Aliidongia dinghuensis: one gene and its partner. The protein of the gene in region 1 interacts with the protein of each later gene in a pairwise test. Links are inferred from orthologs where the notes say so. Each region holds a gene or a part of one and is shown on either strand. Other genes may lie near its edges.

Region 1 (14,867 bases):
ACCTGTCGAACATCCACCGGCGGGAGGAATTCCGCCATCATTCCTACGTCTCGCGCGTCGCGCGCGGCGTCATCGTCGGCCTGGGCGGCCACGGCTACGAGCTGGCGCTCGACGCGATGGCCCGCCTGCTTGCCACCGAATCCTGACTTTTTCGGAACATCATGACCAAACCCAACGATTTCACCGTCGATGAAGAGCGCGTGCGCAAGCTCGCCACCCTGCTCGACGAGGCCAAGCTCACCGAGATCGAATATGCCTGGGGCGAGCACCGCATCCGCGTGACGCGCAGCCCGGCGCCGATCGCGAGCTATGCCGCCCCGATCGCGGCACCGGCCGCGGCCGCCCAGCCGCTCCCGGCCGAAGCCCACGCGGCGACGCACCCGGACGCGGAATTCGCCAACCACCCGGGCGCCGTCAAGTCGCCGATGGTCGGCACCGCCTATCTCTCGCCCCAGCCGGGCGCCCCGCCGTTCGTGCGCGTCGGCGACACGGTCTCCGCCGGCCAGCCGCTCTTGATCATCGAGGCCATGAAGGTGATGAACCAGATCCGCGCGCCCAAGGCCGGCAAGGTCGGCCGCCTGCTGGTCACTGACGGCAACCCGGTCGAATTCGGCCAGGTCGTCCTGGTCCTGGAATAGGCGTCGCCCTCCCATGATCGAAAAGGTGCTGATCGCCAATCGCGGGGAAATCGCGCTGCGTGTGCTGCGCGCGTGCCGCGAGATGGGGATCGCGACCGTCGCGGTCCATTCGACCGCCGACGCCCAGGCCATGCATGTCCGCCTGGCCGATGAGAGCGTCTGCATCGGCCCGCCGTCGGTGCGCGAGAGCTATCTCAACATCCCGGCGATCCTGACCGCGGCCTCGATCACCGGTGCCGACGCAATCCACCCAGGCCTGGGGTTCCTCAGCGAGAACGCGGATTTCGCGTCGATGGTCGAGGAGCATGGGTTAACCTTCATCGGCCCGACGCCCGAGCACATTCGCATGATGGGCGACAAGGTGATCGCCAAGCGCGCGGCCGAGGAACTGGGCATTCCGACCGTGCCGGGCTCCGACGGCGCCATCGGCGACATCGACGCGGCGGTCGCGCGCGCCGAAGAGATCGGCTACCCGGTGCTGGTCAAGGCATCGGGCGGCGGCGGCGGCCGCGGCATGAAGGTGGCGCGCGATTCGGCGGAGCTGCGCCAGCAGATCCCGCTCGCCCGGGCCGAGGCCAAGGCGTTCTTCGGCAACGACGAGGTCTATTTCGAGAAATACCTGAACGCGCCGCGCCATATCGAGGTCCAGGTGCTTGGCGACGGCCACGGCAACGCGATCCATCTGGGCGAGCGCGACTGCTCGCTGCAGCGCTCGCACCAGAAGATCCTGGAGGAGGCGCCCTCGCCGATCCTCAAGCCCGAGGCGCGCAAGCACATCGGCGACATCGCGATCAGGGCGATGCAGACCCTGAAGTACCGCGGCGCCGGCACGCTCGAGTTCCTCTACCAGGACGGCCAGTTCGCCTTCATCGAGATGAACACGCGCATCCAGGTCGAGCATCCGGTGTCGGAGCTGATCAGCGGCATCGACCTGGTGCAGGAGCAGATCCGCATCGCCGCCGGCGGCATGCTCGACATCGACCAGGCCCAGGTCGAGCTCACCGGCCACGCGATCGAATGCCGGATCAACGCCGAGAACCCGCTGACCTTCATGCCGTCGCCCGGCAAGGTCACGGCCTATCACGCGCCGGGCGGCTACGGCGTGCGTGTCGATTCGCACCTCTACCAGGGCTATACGGTGCCGAGCCACTACGACAGCCTGGTCGCCAAGCTGATCGTCCATGGCCGCGACCGCGACGAATGCGTCCGCCGCCTGCGCCGCGCGCTGCAGGAATATGTCATCGCCGGCATCGAGACGAACATCCCGCTGCACCTGCGCCTCTTGGACGAGCCGGACTTCATCACCGGCAATTACGACATCCACTGGCTCGAACGCTTCATGCAGCGGGGGGTATAAAGACCCTCACCCTCCCGCTGCCGCGGGTCCCTCCCTCTTCCGCTTGCGGGAGAGGGTTGGGGTGAGGGTGCGTCAACCGCTCGAGGCCTAGGGAAAGGAGATCGGCCAGCCCATGAAGCTCACCCCCGATCTCCTGCTCCGCGCCTATGCCGCCGGTATTTTCCCGATGGCGGAATCGGCCGACGATCCGGAGATCTTTTGGGTCGATCCGGAGGAGCGCGGCATCCTGCCGCTCGACGGCTGCCATGTGCCGCACAAGCTCCGGCGCACGGTGCGCCACGGCCCGTTCGAGGTGCGCTGCGACACGGCGTTCGAGGCGGTCGTGCGCGGCTGTGCCGAGCCGACGCCCGGCCGGCCGGACACCTGGATCAACGAGGAGATCCTGCAGCTCTATGTGGCGCTCCATCGGCGTGGCCGGGCCCATTCGGTCGAGGCCTGGATCGACGGCGAACTCGTCGGCGGCCTCTATGGTGTGGCGCTGGGCGGTGCCTTCTTCGGCGAAAGCATGTTCAACCGCCGGACGGACGCGAGCAAGGTCGCCCTCGTCCACCTGGTCGCCCGCCTGATCGAGGGCGGCTTCGGCCTGCTCGACACGCAATTCACGACGCCGCACCTGGAACGGTTCGGCGTGATCGAAATCCCGCGGACGGAATATCAGCGACGGCTGGCCTGGGCACTCGGCCTCCGCGCGCAGTTTCAGCCGGGCTTGTCCTGCGACGACCCGGTCGCGTTCGTCTTGCAGTCGAGCACCCACACGTCATAGACCGGGTCCTCGAGGCTGTTCAGCGCCGGCGACGAGGCGAACATCCAACCGCTGAACAGGTGCTTCGGCGCCGTCTTGTCCTGCAGCACCTCGTCGATGTCGAGATAGGCGGCACTCTCCGGCTCCTCCTCCGGCGGCCGCTTGCGGCAGTCGCGCACCGTGATCCTGAGCGTGCCGAAACTCACCGGCTGGCCGACCGGCGCCTCGAACTTGGTGACGCGCGCCGTGGTCTTGTCGAGCCCCTGCAGCACCGCGACGGTACCCGTGTCCGCAGCGACCGTATCCGCAGCAACGGCCCGGCCGCTGAGCCCGTGACCGGCAAGCGCCGCAAGCGCCAGGGCAGCAAACGCCCGAGCAGCAAGCACAGGGCGGCGCATCTCAATGCTTCGCATAGGGATTCTCGAGTCCCGCCATGAGATCGGCCAGCACGCGACGCACCTGCGCCTCGTCGCAGCCCATCAGGATGGCGTCCTCCAGCGCGTCCTGCGCCATCTGCTTGAGCTCGACCAGGTTCTCGGTCAGCACCTTGAGCTTCTCCACGCACGAGACGGGCTCGCCGGTCGGGGTCAGCCAGCGGATGGCGGCAGGATCGGTCATCTCAACACCTCGCAGGCTCCAGCGGCAGACGCCCCATTAGGTCGACCGGGTCACTTGGGCGGGGTCTGGCCGCCGTCGACCTTCGGGCCCAGATCGGACGGCGATGCGCTCTGGGACGCACCGTCGGCCGGCTTGTTGCCGCTGGTCATGCTGAACACGGCCTGGCCGAACAGCGACATGAGGTTCGGTGCCGACTGGGTGTTGTAGAGCTCGCCGCCGGCGGCGAGCTGCTTGTCGCTGGCGCCTGGAACCAGCGACATGTACTGGTCGCCCAATAGGCCGTTCTGGGTGATGGTCGCGATCGTGTCGGTCGGCAGCTTGATCGAATTGTCGATCGTGAGCTTGACCACGGCCTGGAAGGTCTTGGGATCGAGGCTGGTGCCGACGATCGAGCCGACCTTGATGCCGCTGATCCGCACGTCCGCCCCTTCGCGCACGCCGTCGATATGGTCGAACTTGGCGGTCACCGGATAGCCTGCGACCGAACGGATTTCCGCGGAGTGGTATGCGAAGACCAGGAAGATGACGGCGACGACGATGACGACCGCGCCCAGTACCGTCTCGAGAAGATTCCGATTCATGCGTCCAGCCGCCTCGTAATGATCGTGCTCAGTTGGGCGTCCAGGCTTCGTAATCGCCGGTCGCCCGGGCGCGGTGGCCGCCCCGCACGACGGAGCCCGGCGGATGGTAGGCAAGCGTCGTGCCGGTCAGGTTCGGCAGATGCTCCTTCTGCCACGGGCGCTTCTCGAGATCGGCCGGCGGCCGCTCGTCGGTCGTGTGATGCAGCCAGCCGTGCCATTCCGGCGGCACCTTGGAGGCCTCGACGATGCCGTGGTAGACGACCCAGCGCCGCTCACGGCTCTCCATGCCGCCGCCCTTCACGATCTTCCGGCCGCCCTTCTCGCGGTAGTACTTGTTGCCGGCCGCATCCGTGCCGACCTGCTCGCCGCGCAGCCAGGTGAAGAGCAAAGTTCCCAGAGTCGTCATGCCGTCACACTCGATCGAAAGCGTCGGGATGTCCGAGGACCGGACACCGAAGGAGATAGTGGCCCCGATGCCGTTGCACCAGGGCCCCCGGCCAGGTCCCGGGAAAGCCGGCGGAATATGGCATTAGCAATCGTGCGCTGTCGAGGGTGCGTCGCCACATGGCGGCTTTACAAAGCCAGCGGGACAAGGCAGTGGGGCCAGCGACCGACAAGACGCCCGAAGGCCACCTGAAAAAGGGCCCCGCGGATCCGGGGCCCAGGGGTCGCCATATCGATCTGGCAGGGATCACACCAGCGTCGAGGCGATCTTGTCGGCATCCGCCTCGCTGAAGACCTTGATCGTCTGCGTCCGGACGTTGCCCTTGGTCCCGAGCGACAGCACGAACGCCGCCATCGCCTCGTCGCTCGCGGCCTCGCACTGGATGATGAGGTCGTAGGCGCCGAGCGCCATGAAGCCGGCCTTGATCTCGACGCCGAGCGTCCTCGCCAAGTCCCGCGCAGCAGCCCGGCGGCGCGAGATGTCCTTGATGGTCCGGATGCCCTGGTCGGTGAAGTTGCCCAGCAGGAAGTACGCGGACATGACAGCCCTCCCCTCGTGAGAACCCATGGGCTCGCTCGGGCCCATGGGGGGAAGGATTATGCCACTCGTAGCCGCAAGCCGGCCCGATTTCGTCCGCTTACGTGGCCGGTCTCGATCGCTTGCACGCCGAGCTGGGCCGTGAACTCGGCCAAAAGGAAGAGGAAGCGCAGCGCGTCCGCGAGAACATGCGGCTCGTGGAATCGGTCATTAAGCTCGTGGAGCCGGATTACGACACCCGCCAGGTCGTCTACCTGCGTCGACATAAGCCCAACATGGTCGTGAAGAAGCGCGCACACCTATCACGGCACGCGCTTGATGTCCTACGCCGGGCATCGCGTCCGCTCATGGTGGCGGAGATCACCGACATAGTGGCCGAGGAACGTGGCCTAATCGACCTCAGCGTCGAAGATCGCGACCGCATCCGGAACTCGGTCTATTGCTGGCTCCGGGACAACGACGGGAAGCTTGTTACCAAACATGGTCGGTATCCGTCTCGATGGGAGTTGGCCGTCATCCCTAGACTGCACGCCGTGGTTGCGGCATGCTGCCGGTACCATGCAGCTAGAAACCGAGAAGTACCTTCTTTCCGCAGTCTTTATGCTAGCGCTCGTCTTAGTAGCGACTTTCGGCGCCTATTCGGGGATGCCCCGAACTGTTGTTTGCACGGATGGCCCCCAAGCTAAGCAGCAACAGAAAGGGTCCAATAACGCAGAAGAAAAGTCCGAGCCGGTGCTGCCAGCGAGGACTGCTGCATCTAGTGCCGAAGCAGGTCAGAAATCCTCCAGCGCCGAACAAAGTAAAGATCGAAACGCCATTGACGTTTTTTTGGCGTGGATCCTCGACGCCAAGTCGACCGATGTCGCCATTATGATTTTTACCGGAATTCTTGCCTGGAGAACCCACGGCCTGTTCGTTGAAACGGGTGCGCTCCGTGCTGCCGCCACTGAGCAATCCAGACTCCTCACGAGAAGCATCGATGAGACTGCCAAGACAGCCGATGCGGCTCTGGAAGCCAATATACTGGCGCGAGATATTTTTTCGGCCGAAAACCGGCCTTGGATCTCTATTGAACTGACACCCGCTGACGACTTCCGCGTTGATGCTAATGGCGCCCTTATTGCCAGCGTTAATTTGATTTTCAAGAATCACGGAAAAACGCCGGCAACAGGAATTTTCTTTAAAATGAAAATCATCAACGATGAAATTGGATTGATTGACAAAACGCACAACGAGATGGTTAACGACCTTAGTAAATATACCGGAAGAAATAATAATGGATTCTCTATATTTCCAGGCGGCATTTTAGAGGAATATAGGGAATTTGTATTTTTCCGCAGTGGTGCGAAGCCTAGCGGTAACTTGGATTGGGATGAGTATATAAAGGCGCACCTCGTCGGATGTATTGATTACGCCTTCCCATTTGGAGGGCAAGGGCGGACGAAATTCTGTTTTTCTCTCGCGAAAAAACTCAAAGCGATATGAAAATCGACGGTGTTGGTTGGGCAATCAAAAGGACCGACGGAATAATTCCGAAGAAAGACGTCATCTTGACAGCCAAGACTGGCGGGAACAGCGCCGAATAGGGCTGCGAGAACGACGAGGAAGGCCGCACTCATCGATCAGCCCCGCGCCATGGGACGGAAAGCTGACCCAGGCATTTCGCCTTGGTGAGTTTGCTGCCTAATGCCGACAAACATCGAGGAATTCGCGGAATACTACACACAACAATTTAAAGCCGCCGGCATTAAAAACTTTAAATTCATCATAACAAAAACAAAATAGGAGGGACTTGCCGTGAGTGAGATGGAAAGAATTCTAAGAGCAAAAATAGAGAAAAACAGAGTGATACCGGGAACTGTAGACGTAAAAGGCATAGAATATGTTTACTTTTCGGACAACGGAAAAGGAAGCTTCAGAAAACAATTCCTTACGCTTGGGCAAAACATGAGCCGCCCCGTTCAAGAACACGGTGGAATCATATCGCAAGCCTGCCGAATCACCATACCAGATGGAACCTTGTTCCACGGCCTCTCGTATAGAGGCGACATGGAAGACTGGCGCCTGCAAATGAGAGAAAGCACAGAAGCCCTGGGCCTCCTGCTCGCCCGGATAGAGGGCGACCGGCTTGTTATTTCTGATGGCCGCTCCGTGCCGCTGGCTGAATGTAAAGTGGATTTCGGCTAGGAAAAGCCTCTTTCGCCAAGCAGGAGACAATCCTTAGGAGCGTCTACTGCAACAATCCGCCTCACATCAGCCCCAGCGACCTCAGCTCCTTGCGCATGCTTTCCGGCATCTCGTCGGTCTCGTCCTTGTGCTTCGGATCGCGGTCGAGGGGTGCCTCCTCGGCCGTGAGGTAGCGCCAGCCCTGCATCGGGCGCGACGGCTTGTGGATGGTCTTGACCAGCTCCCGGTCGAGATGGATCGCGCAGAAGCGACCGCCCTCGCCGTCGGTCACCGCTTCGAGCGCCGTGATGCGCTGGCGCACGCGGACCTGGCCCTTGATGATCCAGTACAAGGACCCGCCGGCCAGGATCTCCTCCGCCCGCTTCGGGAAATTGCGCGTGCGGTGGATGAGCTGCTCGCCGCGCAACAGCCGGTTCGCCTGCCATTCGGCCAGGTCCTCGATCGAATCGCAGCCGACGCACATCTTGATGAGGTGAAGCGCCATGGGGTCAGGCGGCCTCGCGCTTCGCCAGCACCTGCGCCACCTTGGAGGCGGGCGCCTTGCCGATCGCGGCCGTGATCAAGCGGCCGGCGGCGGCGAGCTTCAGGAGATCGACACCGGTCGCAATGCCCATGCCGTCCAGCATATAGACGACATCCTCGGTCGCGACATTGCCGGTCGCCCCCTTGGCATAGGGGCAGCCACCGAGGCCCGCAACCGCACTGTCGACCACCGCCACGCCCAGTTCCAGGCAGGCGAGGATATTGGCGAGCGCCTGGCCCCAGGTGTCGTGGAAATGCACCGCGAGCCGCTCGATCGGCACGACGGCCGCGACCGCCTCGAGCATCGCCCGGGCCTTCAAGGGCGTGCCGACGCCGATCGTGTCGCCGAGCGAGATCTCGTAGCAGCCCATGTCGAAGAGCGCCTTCGATACGCGGGCGACCGCGGCCGGCGCCACATCGCCCTCGTAGGGGCAGCCAAGCACGCAGGAAACGTAACCGCGCACGCGGAGGCCGTCGGCGAGTGCGGCATCCACCACCGGCTTGAAGCGTTCCAGACTCTCTGCGATCGAGCAGTTGATGTTCTTCTGGCTGAAGCTCTCGGACGCGGCACCGAACACGGCGATCTCGTCGACCTTGGCCGCGCGGGCGGCCTCCAGCCCTTTGAGGTTCGGCACCAGCACCGGATAGGCGACGCCGGGCCAGCGCTTAACCGCCGCCAGCACCTCCGCCGTGTCGGCCATCTGCGGCACCCATTTCGGCGAGACGAAGCTGCCGGATTCGACGGTCTTCAAGCCCGCGTCGGCCAAGGCCTCGATGAGCGCCACCTTGGTGGCAAGCGGGACGACGGTCGCTTCGTTCTGCAGCCCATCGCGCGGGCCGACCTCGACGATGCGGACGGATGTGGGCAGCGCCATCTCGAATCGTCCTCTGTCAGGCTGACTTCTGCTGGACCAGGCCCAGTTCCTTCATCACCTGCTCGCGCATGACGAATTTCTGGATCTTGCCGGTCACGGTCATGGGGAATTCCTCGACGAAATAGACATAGCGTGGGATCTTGTAATGCGCGATCTGGCCCTGGCAGAAGGCTTTGACACCCTCCGCGTCCAGGCTCTCGCCCGCGCGCAACTTGATCCAGACGCAGAGCTCCTCGCCGAACCTGTCGTCGGGCACGCCGAACACTTGGGCGGCCTCGATCTTGGGATGGCGGAACAGGAACTCCTCGATCTCGCGAGGATATATGTTCTCGCCGCCGCGAATGACCAGATCCTTGATACGGCCGACGATGTTGCAATAGCCCTCGTCGTCGATGACGCCGAGGTCGCCGGTGTGCATCCAGCCGGCCGCGTCGATCGCCTCGGCCGTGCGCGCGGGGTCGTTCCAATAGCCGCGCATCACCGAATAGCCGCGGGTCAGGATCTCGCCCGATTGCCCGCGCGGCACGACCCGGCCCTCGCCGTCGACGATCTTGACCTCGAGATGCGGATGGATGCGGCCGACCGTCGAGACCCGGCGCTCGATCGGGTCGTCGATGGCGCTCTGGAAGCTCACCGGGCTGGTCTCGGTCATGCCATAGGCGATGGTGACCTCGCGGAGATGCATCTGGTCCATCACCCGGCGCATCACCTCGATCGGACAGGGTGAGCCGGCCATGATGCCGGCGCGCAGGCTCGAAAGGTCGAACTTGGCGAAGTCGGGATGCTGCATCTCGGCGATGAACATGGTCGGCACACCATGGACGAGCGTGCAGCGCTCGGCCTGGATCGCGTCCAGCACGGCCAAGGGATCGAAGCCCTCGCCCGGGAACACCATGGCGGCGCCATGGGTCATCGAGGACAGCACCGACATGACCATGCCGAAGCAATGGTAGAGCGGCACCGGGATGCAGAGCCGGTCGCCCTCGCGGAGCCCCATCGCCTCGGCCACGAAGAAGCCGTTGTTGAGGATGTTGTGGTGGGTCAGCGTCGCGCCCTTGGGCAGGCCGGTGGTACCGCTGGTGAACTGGATATTGACCGGATCGTCGAACTGCAGCCGATCGGCGAGTTCGTCGAGCCGGGCCCGTTCGGCCGGGCCGCCCAGGGCCGCGACCGTGGCGAATTTCAGCATGCCCGGCTGCTCGGCCGGGTCGAGGTGGATGACCGCGCGCAGGTCCGGCAGGCTCTTCGCCTGGAGCTCGTTGGGTTTGGCCGTCGCCAGTTCCGGTGCCAGATCGCGCAGCATGGCGAGATAGTCGCTGCTCTTGAACCGGCTCGCCGTCACCAGCGCCTTGCAGCCAGAGAGCGTCAGCGCATGCTCGAGCTCGGCCAGGCGATAGGCCGGGTTGATGGTGACCAGGATCAGTCCGGCCTTGGCACTCGCGAACTGCAGCTGGACCCATTCGGCATTGTTGGGCGACCAGATGCCGATGCGGTCGCCGGGTTCAAGCCCGAGGGTCAGCAGGCCGGCCGCGAGGGCGTCCACTCGCTCGGCGAGTTCGCGATAGGTCCAGCGCACGCCCTGGTGCCGCACGATCAGGCCGTCAAGCGCACCCCAGCGCGCGACGGCCCGGTCGAAATGCCGGCCGATCGTCTCCCCGATGAGCGGAACCGTGCTCGTCCCGCTGACGTAGCTCGCCTGCTGCATGAAGGCCTCCCTGCTTTGATTTTTAGACCGTCGTCCCCGCGCAGGCGGGGACCCAGGGCAAGCGACAGGTCGCACGGCAACCCTGGATTCCCACCTTCGCGGGAACGACGGAATTTGGTGTCTTACACTTCCGCGAACGCGATCAGCTCGGCGCCGTCCTCGACCAGGTCGCCGACGGCGTAGCGCACGCGGCCGATCGTGCCGTCCATCGGCGCCGTGATCGTGTGCTCCATCTTCATGGCCTCGACCACGAGCAGCGGCGTGCCGCGCTTCACCGCCTCGCCGGCCGCGACCAGCACCTGGGTGATCTTGCCTGGCATCGGCGCCGTCAGCCGACCGACGCCCGCCGCCTCGCTGCGCGCCGGGCGGAGCGGGTCGATCGCAGTCAAGCGATGGGCAGCACCCGCCAGCATGACCGTGAATTCGTCGCCGACACGCACGACCGGCACGCGCTGCTTGACGCCGTCGAGCCGGAGCACCAGCGCGCCGTCCGCGTCCTCGCTGCCGGCGACCTCGGCCGAGCCGCCCGGCAGATCGAGCCCGAAACCGTCGCGCCGGGGATGAGCGCGCACGGCAACCGGCGTCTCGCCATCCATCAGGATCATGTCCTGGTAGCCGTCACCGTTCATGCGCCAGGCATGGGCCAGGTTCCAGGGCGAGTGCGGGTCGGCCGAGAGTGCCGCCGCTTCCGTCACCGCGCGCTGCCGGTCGATCAGCAGGCGGAGGGCCGCCGCCGCCAACGCCAGGCGCGGCGCCGGGCCGGCGGCCGGGAACAGGTCCTGGCCGTGCCGGCCGATGAAGCCGGTGTCGAGCTCGGCGGCACGGAACGCCGGATGGTCGGCGAGGGTCTTCAGGAAGCCCAAGTTGGTCGTGACGCCGACCACCTCGTACTCGGCCAGCGCCTCGGACAGGCGCTGCGCCGCCGATGCGCGGTCGCGGTCCCAGACGATGAGCTTCGCGATCATCGGGTCGTAGTGGATCGAGATCGTGTCGCCGGCGCGCACGCCGGTGTCGACGCGCACATGCGGCCCCTCGGCCGGCGGCTTCAGATGGGCGAGCATGCCGATCGACGGCAGGAAGTCACGGCTCGGATCCTCGGCATAGACGCGCACCTCGATCGCATGGCCGTTGATCGCGAGTTCATCCTGCTTGAGCGGCAGCGGCTCGCCGGCGGCAACGCACAGCTGCCACTCGACCAGGTCCTGGCCGGTAATCGCCTCCGTCACCGGATGCTCGACCTGCAGGCGCGTGTTCATTTCCATGAAATAGAACGCGTCGCCCTCGGCGATGAACTCGACCGTGCCGGCGCCGACATAGCCGATGGCGCGCGCCGCGGCGCAGGCCGCCTCGCCCATGCTGCGGCGGCGTTCCGGGTCCATGCCGGGCGCCGGCGCTTCTTCCACCACCTTCTGGTGCCGGCGCTGGATCGAGCAGTCGCGCTCGAACAGCGAGACCGTGTTGCCCTGCGTGTCGGCGAATACCTGGATCTCGATATGGCGCGGCCGGCCGAGATACTTCTCGATCAGCACCTGGTCGTCGCCGAACGAGGCCGCGGCCTCGCGCTTGGCGGACGCGATCGCCGCTTCGAGATCTTCCGGCTTCTCGACCACGCGCATGCCCTTGCCGCCGCCGCCGGCCGACGCCTTGATCAGCACCGGATAGCCGATGCGCGCGGCTTCGGACGTCAAGAGCTTCAGATCCTGGTCGGCGCCGTGATAACCCGGCACCAGCGGCACGCCGGACTTCTCCATGAGCGCCTTCGCCGCCGACTTCGAGCCCATGGCGCGGATCGCGTCCGGCGGCGGGCCGATGAAGGTGATGCCGGCCTTGGCACAGGCTTCGGCGAAGCCGGCGTTTTCGCTCAAGAACCCATAACCTGGATGGATCGCCTGGGCGCCGGACCGCTTCGCGGCTTCCAGGATCTTCTCGACCACCAGATAGGATTCGCGCGCCGGCGCGGGGCCGATCGGATAGGCCTCGTCGGCGAGCGCCACGTGGCGGGCGTTCACATCGGCGTCGGAATAGACCGCGACCGTGCGGATGCCGAGCCGCTTCGCCGTCTTGATGACCCGGCAGGCGATCTCGCCGCGGTTGGCGATCAGGATCTTCGAGAACATCGGGTCTACTCCGAGCGCCGCCAGGCGGGATCGCGTTTGGCAAGGAAGGCGCCGACGCCTTCCCGCCCCTCGTCGGACGCTCGCCGGAGTGCGATGCGCCGGCCGGTCTCGGCAATGACCTCGCCGGTCAGCGGCCGGTCGACCGTGAACACGAGGTCCTTGGCATCGGCCTGGGCGCCGGGCGCGCCCAGGAAGATCGCGGCCAGGACCTTGTCACGCGCCGCCTCGAGCTCGTGCAGCGGCACGACTTCGTGCACGAGGCCGATGCGGCGCGCTTCCTCGGCCGAGATCACCTCGGCCGTCTGGAAATAGCGCCGGGCCTGGCGCTGGCCGATCGCGGCCACAACATAGGGGCTGATCGCCGCCGGCAACAGGCCGAGCTTGACCTCGGACAGGCAGAAGCTCGCCCGGTCGGCCGCGATCGCGATGTCGCAGCAGGCAACCAGGCCCACGCCGCCGCCATAGGCCGCCCCATTGATGAGCCCGATCACGGGCTTCGGCAGCCGGTCGAGCACTTGCATGAGCCGGGCGAGCCCGGCGGCGTCGGCCAGGTTCTCCTCATAGGAATATCCCGCCATGCGCTTCATCCAGCCGAGATCGGCGCCGGCCGAGAAGCTCTTGCCGGCACCGGTCAGCACCAGCGCACGGACGGTCGGGTTGGCGCCGTAGGTCTCGAGCACGCTCGTCAGATGGGCAATCAGCGCGTCGTCGAACGCGTTGTGCAGCTCGGGCCGGTTCAAGGTCACGGTCGCGACGCCGCGCGCGTCGAGGGTGTGGTTGAGGGCTTCGCTCATGATCATCACATCCGGAACAGGCCGAAGCGGGTCGGTTCGATCGGCGCGTTGAACGAGGCGGAAAGCCCCAGGCCCAGCACCAGCCGCGTGTCCGCCGGGTCGATGACGCCGTCGTCCCAGAGCCTGGCGCTCGCGTAATAGGGATGGCCCTGCGTCTCGTACTGGGCGCGGATCGGCGTCTTGAACGCCTCTTCCTCGTCCAAGGGCCACCTACCGCCCTTGGCCTCGATGCCGTCGCGCCGAACCTGCGCCAGGACCGAGGCCGCCTGCTCGCCGCCCATGACGCTGATGCGCGCGTTGGGCCACATCCAGAGGAAGCGCGGGCCATAGGCCCGGCCGCACATGCCGTAATTGCCGGCACCGAAGCTGCCGCCGACGATGACAGTGAACTTGGGCACATTCGCCGTCGCCACAGCGGTCACCATCTTGGCGCCGTCCTTGGCGATGCCGCCGGCCTCGTATTTGCGGCCGACCATGAAGCCGGTGATGTTCTGCAGGAACACGAGCGGAATGCCGCGCTGGGCGCAGAGCTCGATGAAATGGGCGCCCTTCTGCGCGCTTTCGGAGAACAGGATGCCGTTGTTGGCGACGATGCCGACCGGGTAGCCCCAGATGCGGGCGAAGCCGGTGACGAGCGTCGGCCCGTAGAGCTGCTTGAATTCGTCGAACTCGCTGCCGTCGACGATGCGCGCGATGATCTCGCGCACGTCATAGGGCTTGCGCGCATCGGCCGGCACGACGCCGTAGATCTCCTCGGCCGCATAGCGCGGCTCGACCGGCTCGCTGAGGTCGACACCCGGCCGCTTCACCCGGTTCAAGTTGCCGACGATGCGACGCGCCAGGCCCAGCGCATGGGAGTCGTTGTCGGCCATATGGTCGGTGACGCCGGAGATCCGGCTATGCACCTCGGCGCCGCCCAGGTCCTCGGCCGAGACGACCTCGCCGGTCGCGGCCTTCACGAGCGGCGGGCCGGCCAGGAAGATCGTGCCCTGGTTCCGGACGATGATTGATTCGTCGGACATGGCCGGCACATAGGCGCCGCCCGCGGTGCACGAGCCCATGACGACGGCAATCTGCGGGATGCCGGCCGCCGACATCTGCGCCTGATTGTAGAAGATCCGGCCGAAATGATCGCGGTCGGGGAACACCTCGTCCTGGTTCGGCAGGTTGGCGCCGCCCGAGTCGACCAGATAGATGCACGGCAGATGATTCTCGCGCGCGATGTCCTGGGCGCGGAGATGCTTCTTCACCGTCATCGGGAAGTAGGTGCCGCCCTTGACCGTCGCGTCATTGGCGACGATGACGCATTCCCGGCCCGAGACGCGGCCGATACCGGTGATGATCCCGGCCGACGGGATGTCGCCGCCGTACATGTCGTAGGCCGCGAGCTGCGAGAATTCGAGGAACGGCGAGCCCGGGTCGATCAGTGCCCGGATGCGGTCGCGCGGCAGGAGCTTGCCGCGCGCCAGATGCTTCGCGCGCGCGCCCTCGCCGCCGCCCAAGCGGATCGCGTCGACCTTGTCGCGCAGGTCCAGAACGAGCGCGCGCATCGCCGCCTCGTTGGCGCGGAACCCGTCGGAGCGGACGTCCAAGGCGCTGGAGAGATGCATCGTGAGGTTTCCCGATTGTGTAGCGCGGCATCTGGCACCCTCACCCCAACCCTCTCCCGCTTGCGGGAGGGAGGGACCCGCGACAGCGGGAGGGTGAGGGTCTGTGATGCGACGGATGTTACGCCGTTTCCTTGAACAG
Region 2 (14,938 bases), on another replicon or contig:
GTCACGCTGTCGTTGACGTTGATCGCCGGCACCGCGAGCGTGCCCGCCTTCATCATCTCATAGAGGCGATGCACGCCCGTGGTCGTCTCTTCCGAGATGCCGCGGATGTCCTTCAGCATCTCCGGATACTTGTCGTGCAGGATCTGCGTCGCGTCGCCGCCGTCGTCCAGCACCATGTTCGGCGTCCAGCCGTCGGGGCCGCGCAGCGTCTGCTCGATGCACCACCAGAATTCCTCTTCCGTCTCGCCCTTCCAGGCGAACACCGGGATGCCGGCGGCGGCGATGGCGGCCGCGGCCTGATCCTGGGTCGAGAAGATGTTGCAGGATGACCAGCGCACGGTGGCGCCAAGCTCTACCAGCGTCTCGATCAGCACCGCCGTCTGGATCGTCATGTGCAGGCAGCCGACGATGCGGGCCCCTTTGAGCGGCTTCGTCGCGCCAAATTCACGGCGCAGCGCCATCAGGCCCGGCATTTCCGTCTCGGCGATCGCGATTTCCTTGCGGCCCCAGCCCGCCAGATTGATGTCCGCGACCTTGTAGTCGGTGAACGTTGCCATGCCTGTCTCCAAATCCTCAAGAAAATGGCCGATCCGGCCAGCGGCCGGATCACGAGCGGGCTATAGCAGCAGCGGTGGCGCTGCGGCAAGGCCCGGAGGACTAACGCCGCTCTCGGCAGAAGCGCACCGGCTTGCACGCATGGCCGGCCGTCGATATGGTCGCGCGCCTTTCGAGGCGATGGGGCGGTCCCGATCCGAGGCTCGTCCGGCCGCCCCCGTGAATGCAGAGCGAGACAAGAGGACACGACGACCATGGTCGATTTCGACGAGGCGCAGACGAACGGCTCTCAGAAGGCGCGGCCGGCCGACGTCGGCGGCATCGCCGGCGAGCAGCTCCGCACGATCATCGAGCGCATCGAGCGGCTGGAGGAAGAGAAGAAGGCCCTGGCCGAGGACATCAAGGACGTGTTCGCCGAGGCCAAGGGCAACGGCTTCGATATCAAGATCATCCGCAAGATCATCTCGATTCGGAAGCGCGACCGCGCCGAGCTCGACGAGGAAGAGACCATGCTCGAGGTCTATATGCGCGCGCTCGGCATGCTGCCGAACCTCGACGAAGAGTAAGCGCGGCGCGGAGTAAGCGGCGGGCTCAGCGCCACAAGAGCGGGGCGAGCGGCACCACGAGGGCGGTCAGGAGGCCGTTGAGCGCGATGCCGAGAGCGGCGAAGGCGGCACCCAGCCCGTCTTCGGCCGCGACCTGGGCCGCGGCGACGCCACTGCCGGCGACGCCCGCCGCAAGCCCGTGGGCCCGCCAGTCGTCGATCTTGAGCCAGCTGAGCAGGCGCCGCCCGACAATCGCGGCCACGATGCCGCCGACGATGGCGAGGGCGGCGGTGAGCCCCGGGATGCCGCCGATCTCCTCAGACACAGCCATGGCAATGGGCGTGGTGACGGCCTTGGGCGCCATGGAGAGCGCCACCGCTCGGCTGCCGCCCAGGAGCCAGACCAGGCCGATGCCGCCCGTGATCGACGTCGTCGAGCCGGCAAGGAGCGCCAGGCCCACACCGTGGAGGCTGCGGCGGACGTGGGGCAGGTTGCGGGCAAGCGGGATGGCGAGTGCGACCGTCGCCGGCCCCAGCAGGAAATGGATGAACCCGGCGCCCTGAAAGTAGGTGCCGTACGGGGTGCCGGTCGCGAGCACGAGGGCTGCGACCGCGGCGATGGCGAGCAGCACCGGATTTAGAAGCGGCGTGCCGCCGGCGCTGCGCTGCAGGGAACGGGCGCCGAGATAGGCGGCGAGCGTCACGGCGATCCAGAGCAGGGGCGTGGGCGCGAGCGGCGCCCAGAGTGCCAGAACGATCCGGCTCATGATCTTGCCTCTTGCCGGCCGTGGCGGGCGGGTGTCGCGCAGGGCTGCGCCGAGCGGCGGCCGAGACGATGCATGGCGATGCCGGTGACGCCGAGGCTGAGCACCGTCGAGCCCAAGAGGCCGCCCAGGATCGGCAGCCATTCCGTCCGGAGCAGGCCCGCCGAGGTGATGACCCCGACGCCCGCTGGCACGAACAGCAGGCCCATATGCTCGAGCAGGACGCCCGCGGTCCGGTCGAGCGCCGAGGATGCTTCGGCCTCGGCCCTTCCGTCACCGCGCAGCGCGAGGCCGACGGCGAGCAGGATCATGCCGACGACCGGGCCTGGGATCGGCAGATGCAGGGCATCGCGCAGGAGTTCACCCAGAAATTGGCAGCCGAGTAGGGTGAAGAGGGCGCCGATCACGGCCGGCCCCCGTGCGATACGTTTCGCATGACCATCGATCTTCTCCTCGTGACGGATGCCGTGCCCGAAGAATGGCGCCCGTCCGCGGGTGCCGAAACGTCTCTCCCGTCGAATCTTTCTTGCAGAAAAGGGATGAATGGCGACGCTGTGGCGCGGGATTGCCGCCAATTTTTGCGCGCAAGGGGAGGGCGATGGACTATCTGGCCGCCATGCGGGCCTTCGTCCGCGCTGTCGATCTCGGCAGCTTCTCAAAAGCTGCAGCCGAAGCGGATCTCAAGGTCTCGACCGTCTCGCGCTACGTAAGCGCGCTCGAGGCGGATCTGGGGGCTGCGCTGCTCAACCGCTCGACCCGGCGGCTGCACCTGACGGAGGCCGGCACGGCGTTCCACGAGCGGGCGACCGCAATCCTGGCCGAGGTCGCGGAGGCGCGGGAGGCGACGCGATCGCTCAATGCCCGGCCGCAGGGCCTGCTGCGGATCAATATCCCGGGTGCCTTTGGCCGCCGGCATGTCGTGCCGCATCTTAAGGACTTCCGGTCGCTGCATCCGCTGATCCGCCTCGACGTGACGCTGACGGACGCGACGGTGAACCTGATCGAGAGCGGAGCGGACGTGGCCGTGCGCATCGGCGCGCTCGCCGATTCGACGCTGGTCGCCCGGCGCTTGGCGCCGCAGCGCCGCCTGCTGGTCGGCGCCCCCGGTTATCTGCGGCGGCATGGTGCGCCGGAAGCGCCGGGCGATCTCGCTCGGCACGACTGCTTGGCCTTTGCCTTGCTGCCGGGCGGTGCGTGGTATTGTCGCCCCGTTGGGGAGCCGGAGGCGGACGCCGCGGAGATCCGGATCGAGGGCAGCTTCCGCGCCAACGATTCCGAGACGCTGCTGCAGGCCGTGCGGGACAATCTGGGGTTGGCGCTGCTGCCGACATGGCTCGTTGCCGACGACCTGCGCGCCGGCCGGCTCGTGCCGCTGCTGACCGGATGGGCCTGGATGATCGCGCCGGGGCCTGAGCGCGCCGTCTGGGGCGTCTATCCGCCGAAGCGCATCGTTTCGCCCAAGGTCCGCGCGTTTCTCGACTTCATGGCGGCGCGCATCGGTCAGCCGCCCTATTGGGACTGCGACTTGCCGATCGGCTGATGCACGGTTGCGCCCGGCAAAAATTAGGTTGCGATATGTTACACTAGAAACTGTATATGGGTTGCGCCGTTTCGGTTGCGATCATGCTGCGTTATGGGCTAGATCTCTGAACGGCGTGATTTCAAAGGTGCTTGCCGCCGGTATCGTCGGCAGTTACTTTCACGATTACGAAAGATGTCCTGGCGACCCGAACAAGCGGGCGTCCAGCACACGGGAGACAGGGGGCTTAAAGGGAGCGGGCGGAACGGCCTGCCGGGCGTTTCCGGCGGCGTGTTTCTGCTCATCCTGGCGGCCTGAACTTGGCGCGTACGGGGGATGATGGAATATTTTCTCCAGCAACTGATCAATGGGCTGACGCTGGGCGCCGTCTACGGCCTCATCGCGATCGGCTACACCATGGTCTACGGCATCATCGGCATGATCAATTTCGCCCACGGCGAAATCTTCATGATCGGTTCCTTCATCTCGCTGATCAGCTTCCTGATCTTGAGTTCGGTCGGGGCCAGTTCGGCGGTCGTGGCGATCCTGATCGTCCTTGTGGTGACAATGATCTTCACGTCCATGTTCGGCTGGTCGGTCGAGCGCGTCGCCTATAGGCCATTGCGCGAGAGCTTCAAGCTGGCGCCGCTCATCTCGGCCATCGGCATGTCGATCTTCCTGCAGAGCTTCATCCAGGTGTTCCAGGGTGCCAGACCCAAGCCGCTGCAGCCGATCCTGCGCGGCGGCATTCAGCTCCTGGAGGGCCACGGCTTCACCGTCCAGATCAGCTACCTGCAGATCCTCATCATCGTGCTCACCGTGGCGCTCATGATCGGCTTCACCGGCGTCATCCAGCGCACCTCGCTCGGCCGCAGCCAGCGGGCATGCGAGCAGGACCGCACGATGGCGGCCCTCCTTGGCGTCAATGTCGACCGGACGATCTCGCTGACCTTCGTCATGGGCGCAGGATTGGCCGCTGTCGCCGGCCTGATGTTCACGCTCTACTACGGCGTCATCGACTTCTTCATCGGCTTCCTCGCCGGCGTGAAGGCGTTCACCGCCGCCGTGCTGGGCGGCATCGGCTCGCTGCCGGGCGCCATGCTTGGCGGCGTGCTGATCGGGCTCATCGAGGCCTTCTGGTCCGCCTATTTCTCCATCGCCTACAAGGATGTCGCCGTCTTCATGGTGCTGGTTCTGGTGTTGATCTTCCGTCCGACCGGTCTGCTCGGTCGGCCTGAGGTGGAGAAGGTCTGATGGCCGCCGTCAATGCTGCGGCCGGAAGCCGCAACGGGTTCTTGGGTGCCGTGCAGAACGCGCTCCTGACCGCCGTCGTCGCGCTCGTGCTGACCGTTCCGACCATCGGGCTCAAGACCGACGAGTCCGGCGGCACGCTCATCATCACCCGGCATTTCGATACGGTCGCCTGGATCGTTGCAGTCGTGTTCCTGGGCCGCCTCGCCATGAACCTCTTCATGGCGCGCCGCGCGGTGATCCCGAGCGAGCAGAAGAAGTCGGGCCCGAGCGCCATGGACCGGCTGGCCGCGTCCGTCGCCCAGAACCAGGCGAAGATCGGCGCCGTCGGCTTTCTCGTCGCCGTGGTGCTGCCGTTCTTCACCTCGAACTACCTGATCGACTTCGGCACCAACGTGCTGATCTACGTCATGCTCGGTTGGGGACTGAACATCGTGGTCGGCCTCGCCGGCCTGCTCGACCTGGGCTATGTCGCGTTCTACGCGGTCGGCGCCTATACGGTGGCGCTGCTCGCCACCAACTTCGGGTTCGGCTTCTGGATCTGCCTGCCGCTCGCGGGGCTGTTCGCCGCGTGCTTCGGCGTGGCGCTGGGCTTTCCGGTCCTGCGGCTGCGCGGCGACTATCTCGCGATCGTGACGCTCGGCTTCGGCGAGATCATCCGCTTGATCCTGCTCAATTGGCAGGACGTGACCGGCGGCCCGAACGGCATCGGCGGCATCCCGCGGCCGACGCTGTTCGGCCTGCCCTTCGTGCCGCGCTCGGCGAGCGGTCCCACCTTCTCGGAATTCTTCGGGCTCGAATTCTCGCCGACCCAGCGCTTCATCTTCCTCTACTTCCTGATCCTGCTGCTGGCGCTCGTGACCAATTTCTTCACGGTCCGCATGCGCAAGCTGCCGGTCGGCCGCGCCTGGGAGGCGCTGCGCGAGGACGAGATCGCGTGCCGGGCGATCGGCATCAACGCGACCAACATCAAGCTGTCGGCCTTCGCGTTCGGCGCCATGTTCGCAGGCTTCGCCGGCTCGTTCTTCGCGACGCGCCTGGGCTTCATCAGCCCCGAGAGCTTTACCTTCACCGAATCGGCGACGATCCTCGCCATCGTGGTGCTGGGCGGCATGGGCAGCCAGCTGGGTGTCGTGCTGGCGGCGATCGTGCTCGTGTCGCTGAACGAGGCTGGCCGCTGGTTCTCGTTCTTGGGCGATGTCGCACTCTACCGGCCGCTGATCTATGGCGGTGCGATGGTGCTGATCATGCTGGTGCGTCCGCGTGGGCTGCTCGCCCACCGCCAGCCGTCGATCCTGCTGCACGGCTCCGGCGGGCCGCGCGCGAGCCTCGTGCCCAACGATGCCCAAGCTGCCTCGACGGGAGAGCTGCCATGAGCCAGCTCGACAATTACGCGCCGCCGGGCAAGGCCCCGCTCTTGACGGTCGAGCATCTGACCATGCGCTTCGGCGGCCTGGTCGCGATCAACGACCTGTCGTTCGCCGCCTACGAGCGCGACATCACGGCGCTCATCGGCCCGAACGGCGCCGGCAAGACCACGGTGTTCAACTGCCTGACCGGCTTCTACAAGCCGACGGTCGGCCGCATCACCATGAAGGGCGCTGGCCAGGACTATCTGCTGGAGCAGATGGAAGGCTTCCGCATCACCCGGATCGCGGGCGTGGCGCGCACGTTCCAGAACATCCGCCTGTTCTCGGGCATGACGCTGCTCGAGAACCTGATCGTGGCCCAGCATAACGAGCTGATGGACGCGTCGCTGTTCTCGATCGCCGGCCTCCTGGGCCTGCCGCGCTACCGCAACGCTGAGAAGGCAGCGATCGAGCTCGCCAAGTTCTGGCTGAACCGGATCGGGCTCTACGAGCGCGCCGACCAGCCGGCGTCGAGCCTGCCCTATGGCGCGCAGCGCCGGCTGGAGATCGCCCGCGCCATGTGCACGAAGCCGCGCCTCCTGTGCCTCGACGAGCCGGCGGCCGGCCTCAATCCCAGGGAATCGGCCGAGCTCAACGCGCTGCTCCTGTCGGTGCGCAACGACGAGGGCATCGGCGTGCTGCTGATCGAGCACGATATGAGTGTGGTCATGAAGATCTCCGATCATATCGTCGTGCTGGACTACGGCCGGAAGATCTCGGACGGCACGCCCGAAGCCGTACGGAACGACGAGAACGTCATCAAGGCCTACCTCGGTGAAGTGGAGGAGGAAGAGCTGCCGCCCGAAGTCGCCTCGGATGTGGGGATGCAGTCATGACCCGCATGCTCGACATCTCCGGTGTCCATACCTATTACGGCCGCATCCAGGCGCTCAAAGGGGTGGATCTCACGGTCGAGAAGGGCGAGATCGTCACTCTGATCGGCGCCAACGGCGCCGGCAAGTCGACCCTGCTCATGACCATCTGCGGCCGGCCGCGGGCGAGCGCCGGCAAGATCGTCTATGACGGCGAGGACATCACCCACAAGCCGACCTACGAGATCGTGCGCCATGGCATCGCCCAGTCGCCCGAAGGCCGCCGCATCTTCTCGCGCATGACCGTGCTCGAGAACCTGCAGATGGGGGCCACGACCGGCGATCCGGCCAATTTCGACGGCGACCTCGAGCGCGTCTTCACCCTGTTCCCGCGCCTGAAGCAGCGCCAGACCCAGCGGTCCGGCACCATGTCGGGCGGCGAGCAGCAGATGTTGGCGATCGGCCGCGCGCTCATGAGCCGGCCCCGGCTCCTGCTGCTCGACGAGCCGTCGCTGGGCCTGGCACCGCTCGTCGTGAAGCAGATCTTCGAGGTCATCAAGGAGATCAACGAGCAACAAGGTGTGACAGTGTTCTTGGTCGAGCAGAACGCTTATCATGCGCTGAAGCTCGCCCACCGCGGCTACGTCATGAAGACGGGTGAGATCACGATGAGAGGCAGCGGCAGAGAGCTGCTCGCGAACAAGGAAGTTCGCGCCGCCTATCTCGAAGGAGGGCACTGATGTCCGGCCTCGATTCGGCCATGGCCGTCATCGGCACCAGCCTGTGGGTCTTTATTTGCGCCACCGTCATCCTGTTCGGCTGGGCCGCCTTCATGACGGGTCAGGCGTTGGCGCAGACCTGGCGGCCGATGTGGCATCTCGGACCCTACATGCTGCTCTTGGCGGCGGGCTGCCGGTTCCTCGACTTCGCGCTGTTCGGCGGTACGCTCTTGTCGCTGCCGGGCTATGTGGTGACCGTCATCATCCTGCTGATCTTCACCATCATGGCTTATCGGGCGACCCAGGCCCGCAAGATGGTGAACCAATACCCGTGGCTCTATGAACGGGCCGGGCCCTTCGCCTGGCGCGACCGGCAGGGCTGACGGGAGACTTGCGTACGGAGGGTTGAACTTGCTTTGATGCGGTTCAAGTCCTCCGCGCATGTGCGTGGCCCCGCGCGGACGACGGGGAAAAGTCTGCGCGGGTAATTAGGGGGCCTCGCCACCGGCGGCAACGACAACCCGATGGGGCGGGTCAAATCTTCTGACAGGGAGTTCTTTGAGATGACGAAGGGGCTAACCTTTTTGACGGCGGTCAGCGCTCTGGCGCTTACGGCCGGCGTTGCCAAGGCTGACATCCAGATCGCGACCGTGGGCCCGATCACCGGTTCGAACGCGGCCTTCGGCGAGCAGCTGAAGAAGGGCGCCGAACAGGCGGTCGCCGATATTAATGCCAAGGGCGGCGTGCTCGGCCAGAAGCTGGTGCTGACCGTGGGCGACGATGCCTGCGACCCGAAGCAGGCGGTCGCCGTCGCCAACCAGCTGGCGTCGAAGGGCGTGATCTTCGTGGCCGGCCATTTCTGCTCGGGCTCGTCGATCCCGGCCTCGGCCGTCTACAACGAAGCCGGCATCCTGCAGATCACCCCGGCCTCGACCAACCCGGCGCTGACCGAGGATGCGGCCAAGAAGAAGTGGGACAACGTCTATCGCACCTGCGGCCGCGACGACCAGCAGGGCCAGGTTGCAGGCAAGTATCTGCTTGACCACTACAAGGGCAAGCCGATCGCGATCCTCGACGACAAGTCGGCCTACGGCAAAGGCCTCGCCGACGAGACGACCAAGACCGCCAATGCCGGCGGCCTGAAGGAAGTGGTCCACGAGTCGATCACGGCCGGCGACAAGGACTTCACGGCCCTCATCTCCAAGATGAAGGCGGCGAACGTCTCGGCGGTCTATTTCGGCGGCTACCAGACCGAAGCGGGCCTGATGGTTCGTCAGGCGCACGAGCAGGGCCTGACCGCCCAGTTCATCTCGGGCGACGCGCTGCCGACGACCGAGTTCTGGGGCATCACCGGCCCGTCGGGCGAGGGCACGCTCTTCACCTTCGCGCCGGATCCGCAGAAGAAGCCGACCGCCAAGGCGATCGTCGAGGAGTTCAAGAAGACGGGCTATGAGCCGGAAGGCTACACGCTCTACACCTATGCCGCGATCCAGGTGTTCGCCCAGGCGGCGGAGAAGGCCAAGTCGACCAAGCTGCCGGACCTGGTGAAGGCGCTGCACGGCAATTCGTTCGACACGGTGATCGGCCCGATCAAGTACGACTCGAAGGGCGACATCACCGAGGGCGGCTTCGTCGTCTGGAAGTGGCACGACGGCAAGTATGCCGAGCTGAACGGCTAAGCGATCGCGACGGCTTCCCGGCACAGCCGTGCCGGGAAGCTGGTTGCAGGAACCACAAACGAAACGGCCCGGCGGGGTGCTCCGCCGGGCCGATTTGTTTTCGCTATCGCTCCGCTATTTCTTCGAGGGGCGACGGCCCGAGGTCCTCCCGGCGCCGCGACCGAGCCCGATCTCCTTGGCGAAGGCCGAGCGCTGCGCAGCATAGTTCGGCGCCACCATCGGATAGTCCGGCGGCAGGCCCCATTTCGCGCGATATTCGTCCGGAGTCATATTGTAGGTTGAACGAAGATGCCGCTTCAGCATCTTCAATTTCTTCCCGTCCTCGAGGCAGACGAGATATTCCGGGGTTATCGACTTCTTGACCGGGACGGCTGGTTTGGCCGGCTCCGCCTTTAACTCGGGGGGCGTGCTGTCCAGCCCGCGGAGCGAGTTGTAAACGGCATTGATCACTTCGGGTAGCTGAATCGTCGGCAAACTATTGTTGCTGACGTAGGCTGCAACCACGTCGGCGGTCATCCGCATTAGCCCATCTTCCGTGGCCTTTTCCATCGGCTTCTCCATGTGACATGTGCGTCCCGTAAAATTTTCTTATATTTAAGCATAGTTGCAGAGTGATTTCTTGCTGTCAACGGAAGCCTTGAGTGAATTTCAAGGTATATTGATTTGACGTTGCAATCGAGTGAACCAACTAAGCGTGGAGATTGACGGAAAGGGCAAATGCCGCCGCCCACTTTAGATGGTTCCCCAAGAGACGAAATGTTCTTTTTGAACGAAACATGAGGCGCCGGGCTGGCGCGGCGGCGGCATCCGGCACGCCTGAGGGCAACATGTCGGGTAGTATGCTGTGTGGCATGTGCTGAGAGCGCATCCCCGCTTCTTGGGGCGCACTACCGTCCTTCTTCAACATGTGGTATCCAACCGTTCTGCCGGTCGAGGGACCCGGGCAGTGGCCCGACCGGCCTGGAACCGCCCTGCAACGCCGCGACTCCGGCCAGATCCGGACTCGGGCTCGATCCCATGCGAAGGCTCGATACATGACTCCCAGCAAGCTCGCCGCCGGTGGCCACCCGGAAGGTTTCTTCACTACTGGCCTCGCCGACTCCGACCCTGAACTTCATGGCAGCATCGTCGAGGAACTGGGGCGTCAGCGGCATGAGATCGAGCTGATCGCGTCGGAGAACATCGTCTCCCGCGCCGTGCTGGAGGCGCAGGGCTCAGTGCTCACCAACAAATATGCCGAGGGCTATCCGGGCAAGCGCTACTACGGCGGTTGCGAGTTCGTCGACGTCGCGGAGGCGCTTGCGATCGATCGCGCGAAGCGGCTATTCGACTGCAAGTTCGCGAACGTGCAGCCCCATTCGGGCGCGCAGGCGAACCAGGCGGTGTTCATGGCGCTGCTGCAGCCGGGCGATACGATCCTCGGCATGTCGCTTGCTGCCGGCGGGCATCTGACCCACGGCGCGCCGGTCAACCAGTCGGGCAAATGGTTCAAGGCCGTGCCCTATGGTGTCACGGCCGACACCCATCTCATCGACTATGACGAGTTGCGGCGCCTGGCGCTCGAGCACAAGCCGCGCCTCATCATCGCCGGCGGCTCGGCCTATCCGCGCGTGATCGACTTCGCCCGCTTCCGGGCGATTGCCGACGAGGTCGGCGCCTATCTGATGGTCGACATGGCGCATTTCGCCGGCCTCGTCGCCGGCGGCGCCCACCCGAGCCCGCTGCCGCACGCCCATGTCGTAACCACGACGACGCACAAGACGCTCCGCGGCCCGCGCGGCGGCATGGTGCTGTCGAACGACGAAGAGCTCGGCAAGAAGATCAATTCTGCCGTGTTCCCCGGGCTGCAGGGCGGCCCGCTCATGCATGTGATCGCCGCCAAGGCGGTGGCGTTCGGCGAGGCGCTCAGGCCGGACTTCCAGGCCTACGCGCGGTCGGTCGTGGCAAATGCCCAGATCCTGGCCGAGACGCTGGTCGGCCGCGGGCTTGCCATCGTCTCGGGCGGCACGGACACGCACCTGATGCTGGTCGATCTCCGCCCGAAGCGGCTGACCGGCCGCGATGCGGAGAAGAGCCTCGGCCGCGCGCGCATCACCTGCAACAAGAACGGCATCCCGTTCGACCCGGAAAAGCCGATGGTGACTTCGGGCGTCCGGCTCGGCACGCCGGCCGGCACGACGCGCGGCTTCGGGCCGGCCGAGTGGCAGCAGATCGGCAACCTGATCGGCGACGTGCTCGACGGCCTGGCCGCCAGCAACAGCACCGACAATGACGCGGCGGAGGCGCGGGCCCGCGAAGAGGTGGATGCGCTGTGCCGGCGCTTCCCGCTCTATCCGACGTTCGGCTGACACAAGACGGGCCGTCCATCCTGATGGACGGCCTTTTTTGCATCGAGGCCCGCCCGCGGGGCGGGCATCAAGAGGTGAGACCCGGATGCGCTGTCCATTCTGCGGCTTCGACGATACCCAGGTTAAGGATTCGCGGCCAACCGACGATCGCTCGGCGATCCGTCGCCGACGGTTCTGCCCCAACTGCGCGGCACGCTTCACCACGTTCGAACGGGTGCAGCTGCGCGAGCTGACCGTCGTCAAGAAGACCGGCCAGCGCGAGCCGTTCGATCGCGACAAGCTCGCCCGCTCGATCTACATCTCGCTGCGCAAGCGCCCGGTCGAGGGCGAGCGGGTCGAGCGTGTCATCAACTCGATCGTTCGCCAGCTCGAAAGCTCGGGCGAGTCCGACGTGCCGACCGAACATATCGGCGAGCTCATCATGGAGGCGCTCGCCAATCTCGACCAGGTCGCCTACATCCGCTTCGCCAGCGTCTACCGCGACTTCCGTGAGGCGAAGGATTTCGGCGAGTTCGTCGGGCGCTTCTCGCCGGAAGACCACGAGTAGCGGCAAGGATGGACGACGTCGGCCATATGCGGGCCGCACTGGCTCTGGCCCGCCGCGGGCTGGGCCGTGTGGCACCCAACCCGGCGGTCGGCTGCGTCCTCTTGCGCGATGGCGTCGTCGTCGGGCGCGGCTGGACCCAGCCGGGCGGGCGGCCTCATGCCGAGACCGAGGCGCTGAAGCGCGCCGGTGCCGCCGCCGCGGGGGCGACCGCCTATGTGACGCTCGAGCCTTGCGCGCACCATGGCTCGACGCCGCCCTGCGCCGACGCGCTGATTGCCGCGGGAGTGAGCCGCGTCGTGGCCGCGATCGAGGACCCGGATCCGCGCGTCGCCGGCCGTGGCCTCGACCGGCTGCGTGCGGCGGGCATCTCCGTCGATCTCGGCATCTGCGCCGAGGAGGCGCGCCAGCTCAACGCCGGGTTCCTGAAGCGGGTCGAGGCCGGCCTGCCGCTGGTCACGCTCAAGCTCGCGACCTCGCTCGACGGCAAGATCGCGACCCACACCGGCGAGAGCCGCTGGATCACGGGCGCGCCGGCCCGGGCGCTCGGCCATATGCTGCGCCGGCAGCACGACGCGGTCATGGTCGGCAGCGGCACCGTACTGGCGGACGATCCCGAGCTGACCGTGCGCCTGCCCGGCCTCGGCGACCCGCCGCCGCGCCGCATCGTGGTCGACGGGCGGCTGCGCACGCCCTTGACCGCGAAGCTGGTCGCGACCGCGCAGCAGGTGCCGACGACGATCGTGACGCTCGCCGGCGTCGATGCGCTGCGGGCCGGCGCCTTCCGCGACTGCGGCGTCACCGTGATCGAGATCCATCGGGATGGGGACGGCAATGTGGATCTTGAGGCGGCGCTGCGGGCGCTCGCCAAGCAAGGCCTGACGCGCATCCTGGTCGAGGGCGGGGCGACACTCGCGGCCTCGCTCCTGCGCGGCCGGCTCGTCGACCGCGTCGCCTGGTTCCGCTCGGCCGGGCTCATCGGCGGCGACGGGCTCGAGGCGGTGAAGCCGTTCGGTGTCGACCGGCTTGCCGATCAGGCATTGGGCACCCGCTTGTCCGTCATGCGACTGGGCCAAGATCTGCTGGAAACCTTCGCGCTCAGCGCCTAGGTTTTGCCCCACCATGTTCACAGGCATCATCACCGACGTCGGCCGTGTGCTCGCGATCGAGCCGGACGGCGACCCGCGCTACCGGATCGGAACCCGCTACGACACGGGCGGCATCGCGTTGGGCGCGTCGATCGCGCATTCCGGCGTCTGCCTGACGGTGATCGCGACCGGGCCCGGCTGGTTCGACGTGCAAGTGTCGGCCGAGACACTGGGCCTCACCACGGTCAGGCACTGGCAGGTCGGCACCCGGATCAATCTCGAGCGCGCGCTCAAGGTCGGCGACGAGCTGGGCGGCCATATCGTCTCGGGCCATGTCGACGGCATCGGCCGCATCGTCGAGCGCCGGCCGGAGCAGGATTCCGTGCGCTTCGTGATCGAGGTCCCGCCGGCGCTGGAACGGCTCGTCGCCCGCAAGGGCTCGATCGCGATCGACGGCGTGTCGCTCACCGTGAACGAGGTTGAAGGGCGGCGCTTCGGGATCAACATCATCCCGCACACCCAGCAGGAGACCACCTTCGGCACGGCCGAGATCGGGCAGGAGGTCAACCTCGAGGTCGACATGCTGGCGCGCTACGTCGCCCGCCTGTTGGGCAAGGACCTGCCATGAGCTTTTCCGAGATCGTCTCGCCGATCGCCGACATCATCGAGGATGCGCGCAATGGCCGGATGTTCATCCTGGTCGACGATGAGGACCGCGAGAACGAGGGCGATCTCGTCATCCCGGCCCAGATGGCGACGCCCGATGTCATCAACTTCATGGCCAAGTACGGCCGGGGCTTGATCTGCCTGGCCCTGCCGCGCCAGCGGGTCGAGGATCTAAGGCTGCCGCTCATGCCGCAGCACAATGCCTCGCGCCTGCAGACCGCGTTCACCGTCTCGATCGAGGCCAAGGATGGCGTCACGACCGGCATCTCCGCCTCCGACCGGGCGCGCACGATCGCGGTCGCCATCGACCCGACCAAGGGCCCGTCCGACCTGGTGACGCCGGGCCATATCTTCCCGCTGATGGCGCGCGACGGCGGCGTGCTGGTGCGCACCGGCCATACCGAGGCCGCGGTCGACATCTCGCGGCTTGCCGGCCTCAACCCGTCGGGCGTGATCTGCGAGATCATGAACGACGACGGCACCATGGCGCGCCGGGCCGATCTCATCGCCTTCGCCCAGCACCACGGGCTCAAGATCGGCACGATCGCAGATCTCATCGCCTATCGCCGGCGCCACGAGCGCACGATCGAGCGCTCGCTCGAGAGCGTCATCGACAGCAAGTTCGGCGGCCAGTTCAGGGCGCTCGTCTATCTGAACCGGCTGAACTATTCCGAGCATCTGGCGCTGGTGATGGGCGACGTCGCCTCGGGTGAGCCGGTCATGGTGCGCATGCATGCGCTCAATCTGCTCGACGATGTCTTGGGCTGCGGGCTCTCCGGCCGCGGCGGCGAGCTGCAGCAATCGATGCGCATGATCGCCGAGGCCGGCCGCGGCGTGGTCGTGCTGATCCGGGAACCCAGCCCGACCGCACTCTCCGACCAGGTGAAGGCGCGGCTCGGCCAGGGCGAGCCCACGTCGGAGCTGCGCGACTACGGCATCGGCGCCCAGATCCTGCTCGATCTCGGCGTGACGCAGATGGTGCTGCTGACCAACACCAAGAAGACCGTCGTCGGCCTGGAGGGCTACGGCCTGACCATCAC

Evidence for each region.
Region 2: the proteins of accC (region 1) and ribD interact in binary tests that used the Escherichia coli proteins (3 or more experiments, as listed by UniProt). The link is inferred for Aliidongia dinghuensis from one-to-one orthologs.

What each region holds. Positions count from the first base shown.
Region 1 is NZ_BMJQ01000011.1:171,885-186,751, reverse strand. The notes cover bases 1-2,823. They hold accC (acetyl-CoA carboxylase biotin carboxylase subunit), read left to right. Parts: upstream 1-651; coding sequence 652-1,995; downstream 1,996-2,823. Other genes in these bases: IEY58_RS21115 (DUF2155 domain-containing protein), read right to left, coding at 2,692-2,823; aat (leucyl/phenylalanyl-tRNA--protein transferase), read left to right, coding at 2,108-2,758; accB (acetyl-CoA carboxylase biotin carboxyl carrier protein), read left to right, coding at 162-638; aroQ (type II 3-dehydroquinate dehydratase), read left to right, coding at 1-146. Outside these bases: more of IEY58_RS21115, read right to left, coding at 2,824-3,135; IEY58_RS21110 (hypothetical protein), read right to left, coding at 3,137-3,355; outer membrane lipid asymmetry maintenance protein MlaD, read right to left, coding at 3,406-3,936; IEY58_RS21100 (NADH:ubiquinone oxidoreductase subunit NDUFA12), read right to left, coding at 3,965-4,342; IEY58_RS21095 (GYD domain-containing protein), read right to left, coding at 4,628-4,921; IEY58_RS21090 (hypothetical protein), read left to right, coding at 5,399-6,403; IEY58_RS21085 (hypothetical protein), read left to right, coding at 6,716-7,105; IEY58_RS21080 (DUF1489 family protein), read right to left, coding at 7,167-7,589; IEY58_RS21075 (hydroxymethylglutaryl-CoA lyase), read right to left, coding at 7,594-8,502; IEY58_RS21070 (AMP-binding protein), read right to left, coding at 8,519-10,207; IEY58_RS21065 (acetyl-CoA carboxylase biotin carboxylase subunit), read right to left, coding at 10,330-12,324; IEY58_RS21060 (enoyl-CoA hydratase/isomerase family protein), read right to left, coding at 12,330-13,118; IEY58_RS21055 (carboxyl transferase domain-containing protein), read right to left, coding at 13,124-14,728; IEY58_RS21050 (isovaleryl-CoA dehydrogenase), read right to left, coding at 14,847-14,867. UniProt on the Escherichia coli protein: This protein is a component of the acetyl coenzyme A carboxylase complex; first, biotin carboxylase catalyzes the carboxylation of the carrier protein and then the transcarboxylase transfers the carboxyl group to form malonyl-CoA.
Region 2 is NZ_BMJQ01000010.1:88,550-103,487, reverse strand. The notes cover bases 11,311-14,204. They hold ribD (bifunctional diaminohydroxyphosphoribosylaminopyrimidine deaminase/5-amino-6-(5-phosphoribosylamino)uracil reductase RibD), read left to right. Parts: upstream 11,311-12,155; coding sequence 12,156-13,253; downstream 13,254-14,204. Other genes in these bases: ribB (3,4-dihydroxy-2-butanone-4-phosphate synthase), read left to right, coding at 13,857-14,204; IEY58_RS19140 (riboflavin synthase), read left to right, coding at 13,267-13,860; nrdR (transcriptional regulator NrdR), read left to right, coding at 11,686-12,147; glyA (serine hydroxymethyltransferase), read left to right, coding at 11,311-11,600. Outside these bases: ahcY (adenosylhomocysteinase), read right to left, coding at 1-557; IEY58_RS19210 (DUF2312 domain-containing protein), read left to right, coding at 810-1,121; IEY58_RS19205 (LrgB family protein), read right to left, coding at 1,147-1,866; IEY58_RS19200 (CidA/LrgA family protein), read right to left, coding at 1,863-2,270; IEY58_RS19195 (LysR family transcriptional regulator), read left to right, coding at 2,462-3,403; IEY58_RS19190 (ABC transporter permease subunit), read left to right, coding at 3,722-4,636; high-affinity branched-chain amino acid ABC transporter permease LivM, read left to right, coding at 4,636-6,009; IEY58_RS19180 (ABC transporter ATP-binding protein), read left to right, coding at 6,006-6,878; IEY58_RS19175 (ABC transporter ATP-binding protein), read left to right, coding at 6,884-7,594; IEY58_RS19170 (DUF6867 family protein), read left to right, coding at 7,594-7,956; IEY58_RS19165 (branched-chain amino acid ABC transporter substrate-binding protein), read left to right, coding at 8,137-9,252; IEY58_RS19160 (MucR family transcriptional regulator), read right to left, coding at 9,367-9,801; more of glyA, read left to right, coding at 10,287-11,310; more of ribB, read left to right, coding at 14,205-14,938. UniProt on the Escherichia coli protein: Converts 2,5-diamino-6-(ribosylamino)-4(3h)-pyrimidinone 5'-phosphate into 5-amino-6-(ribosylamino)-2,4(1h,3h)-pyrimidinedione 5'-phosphate.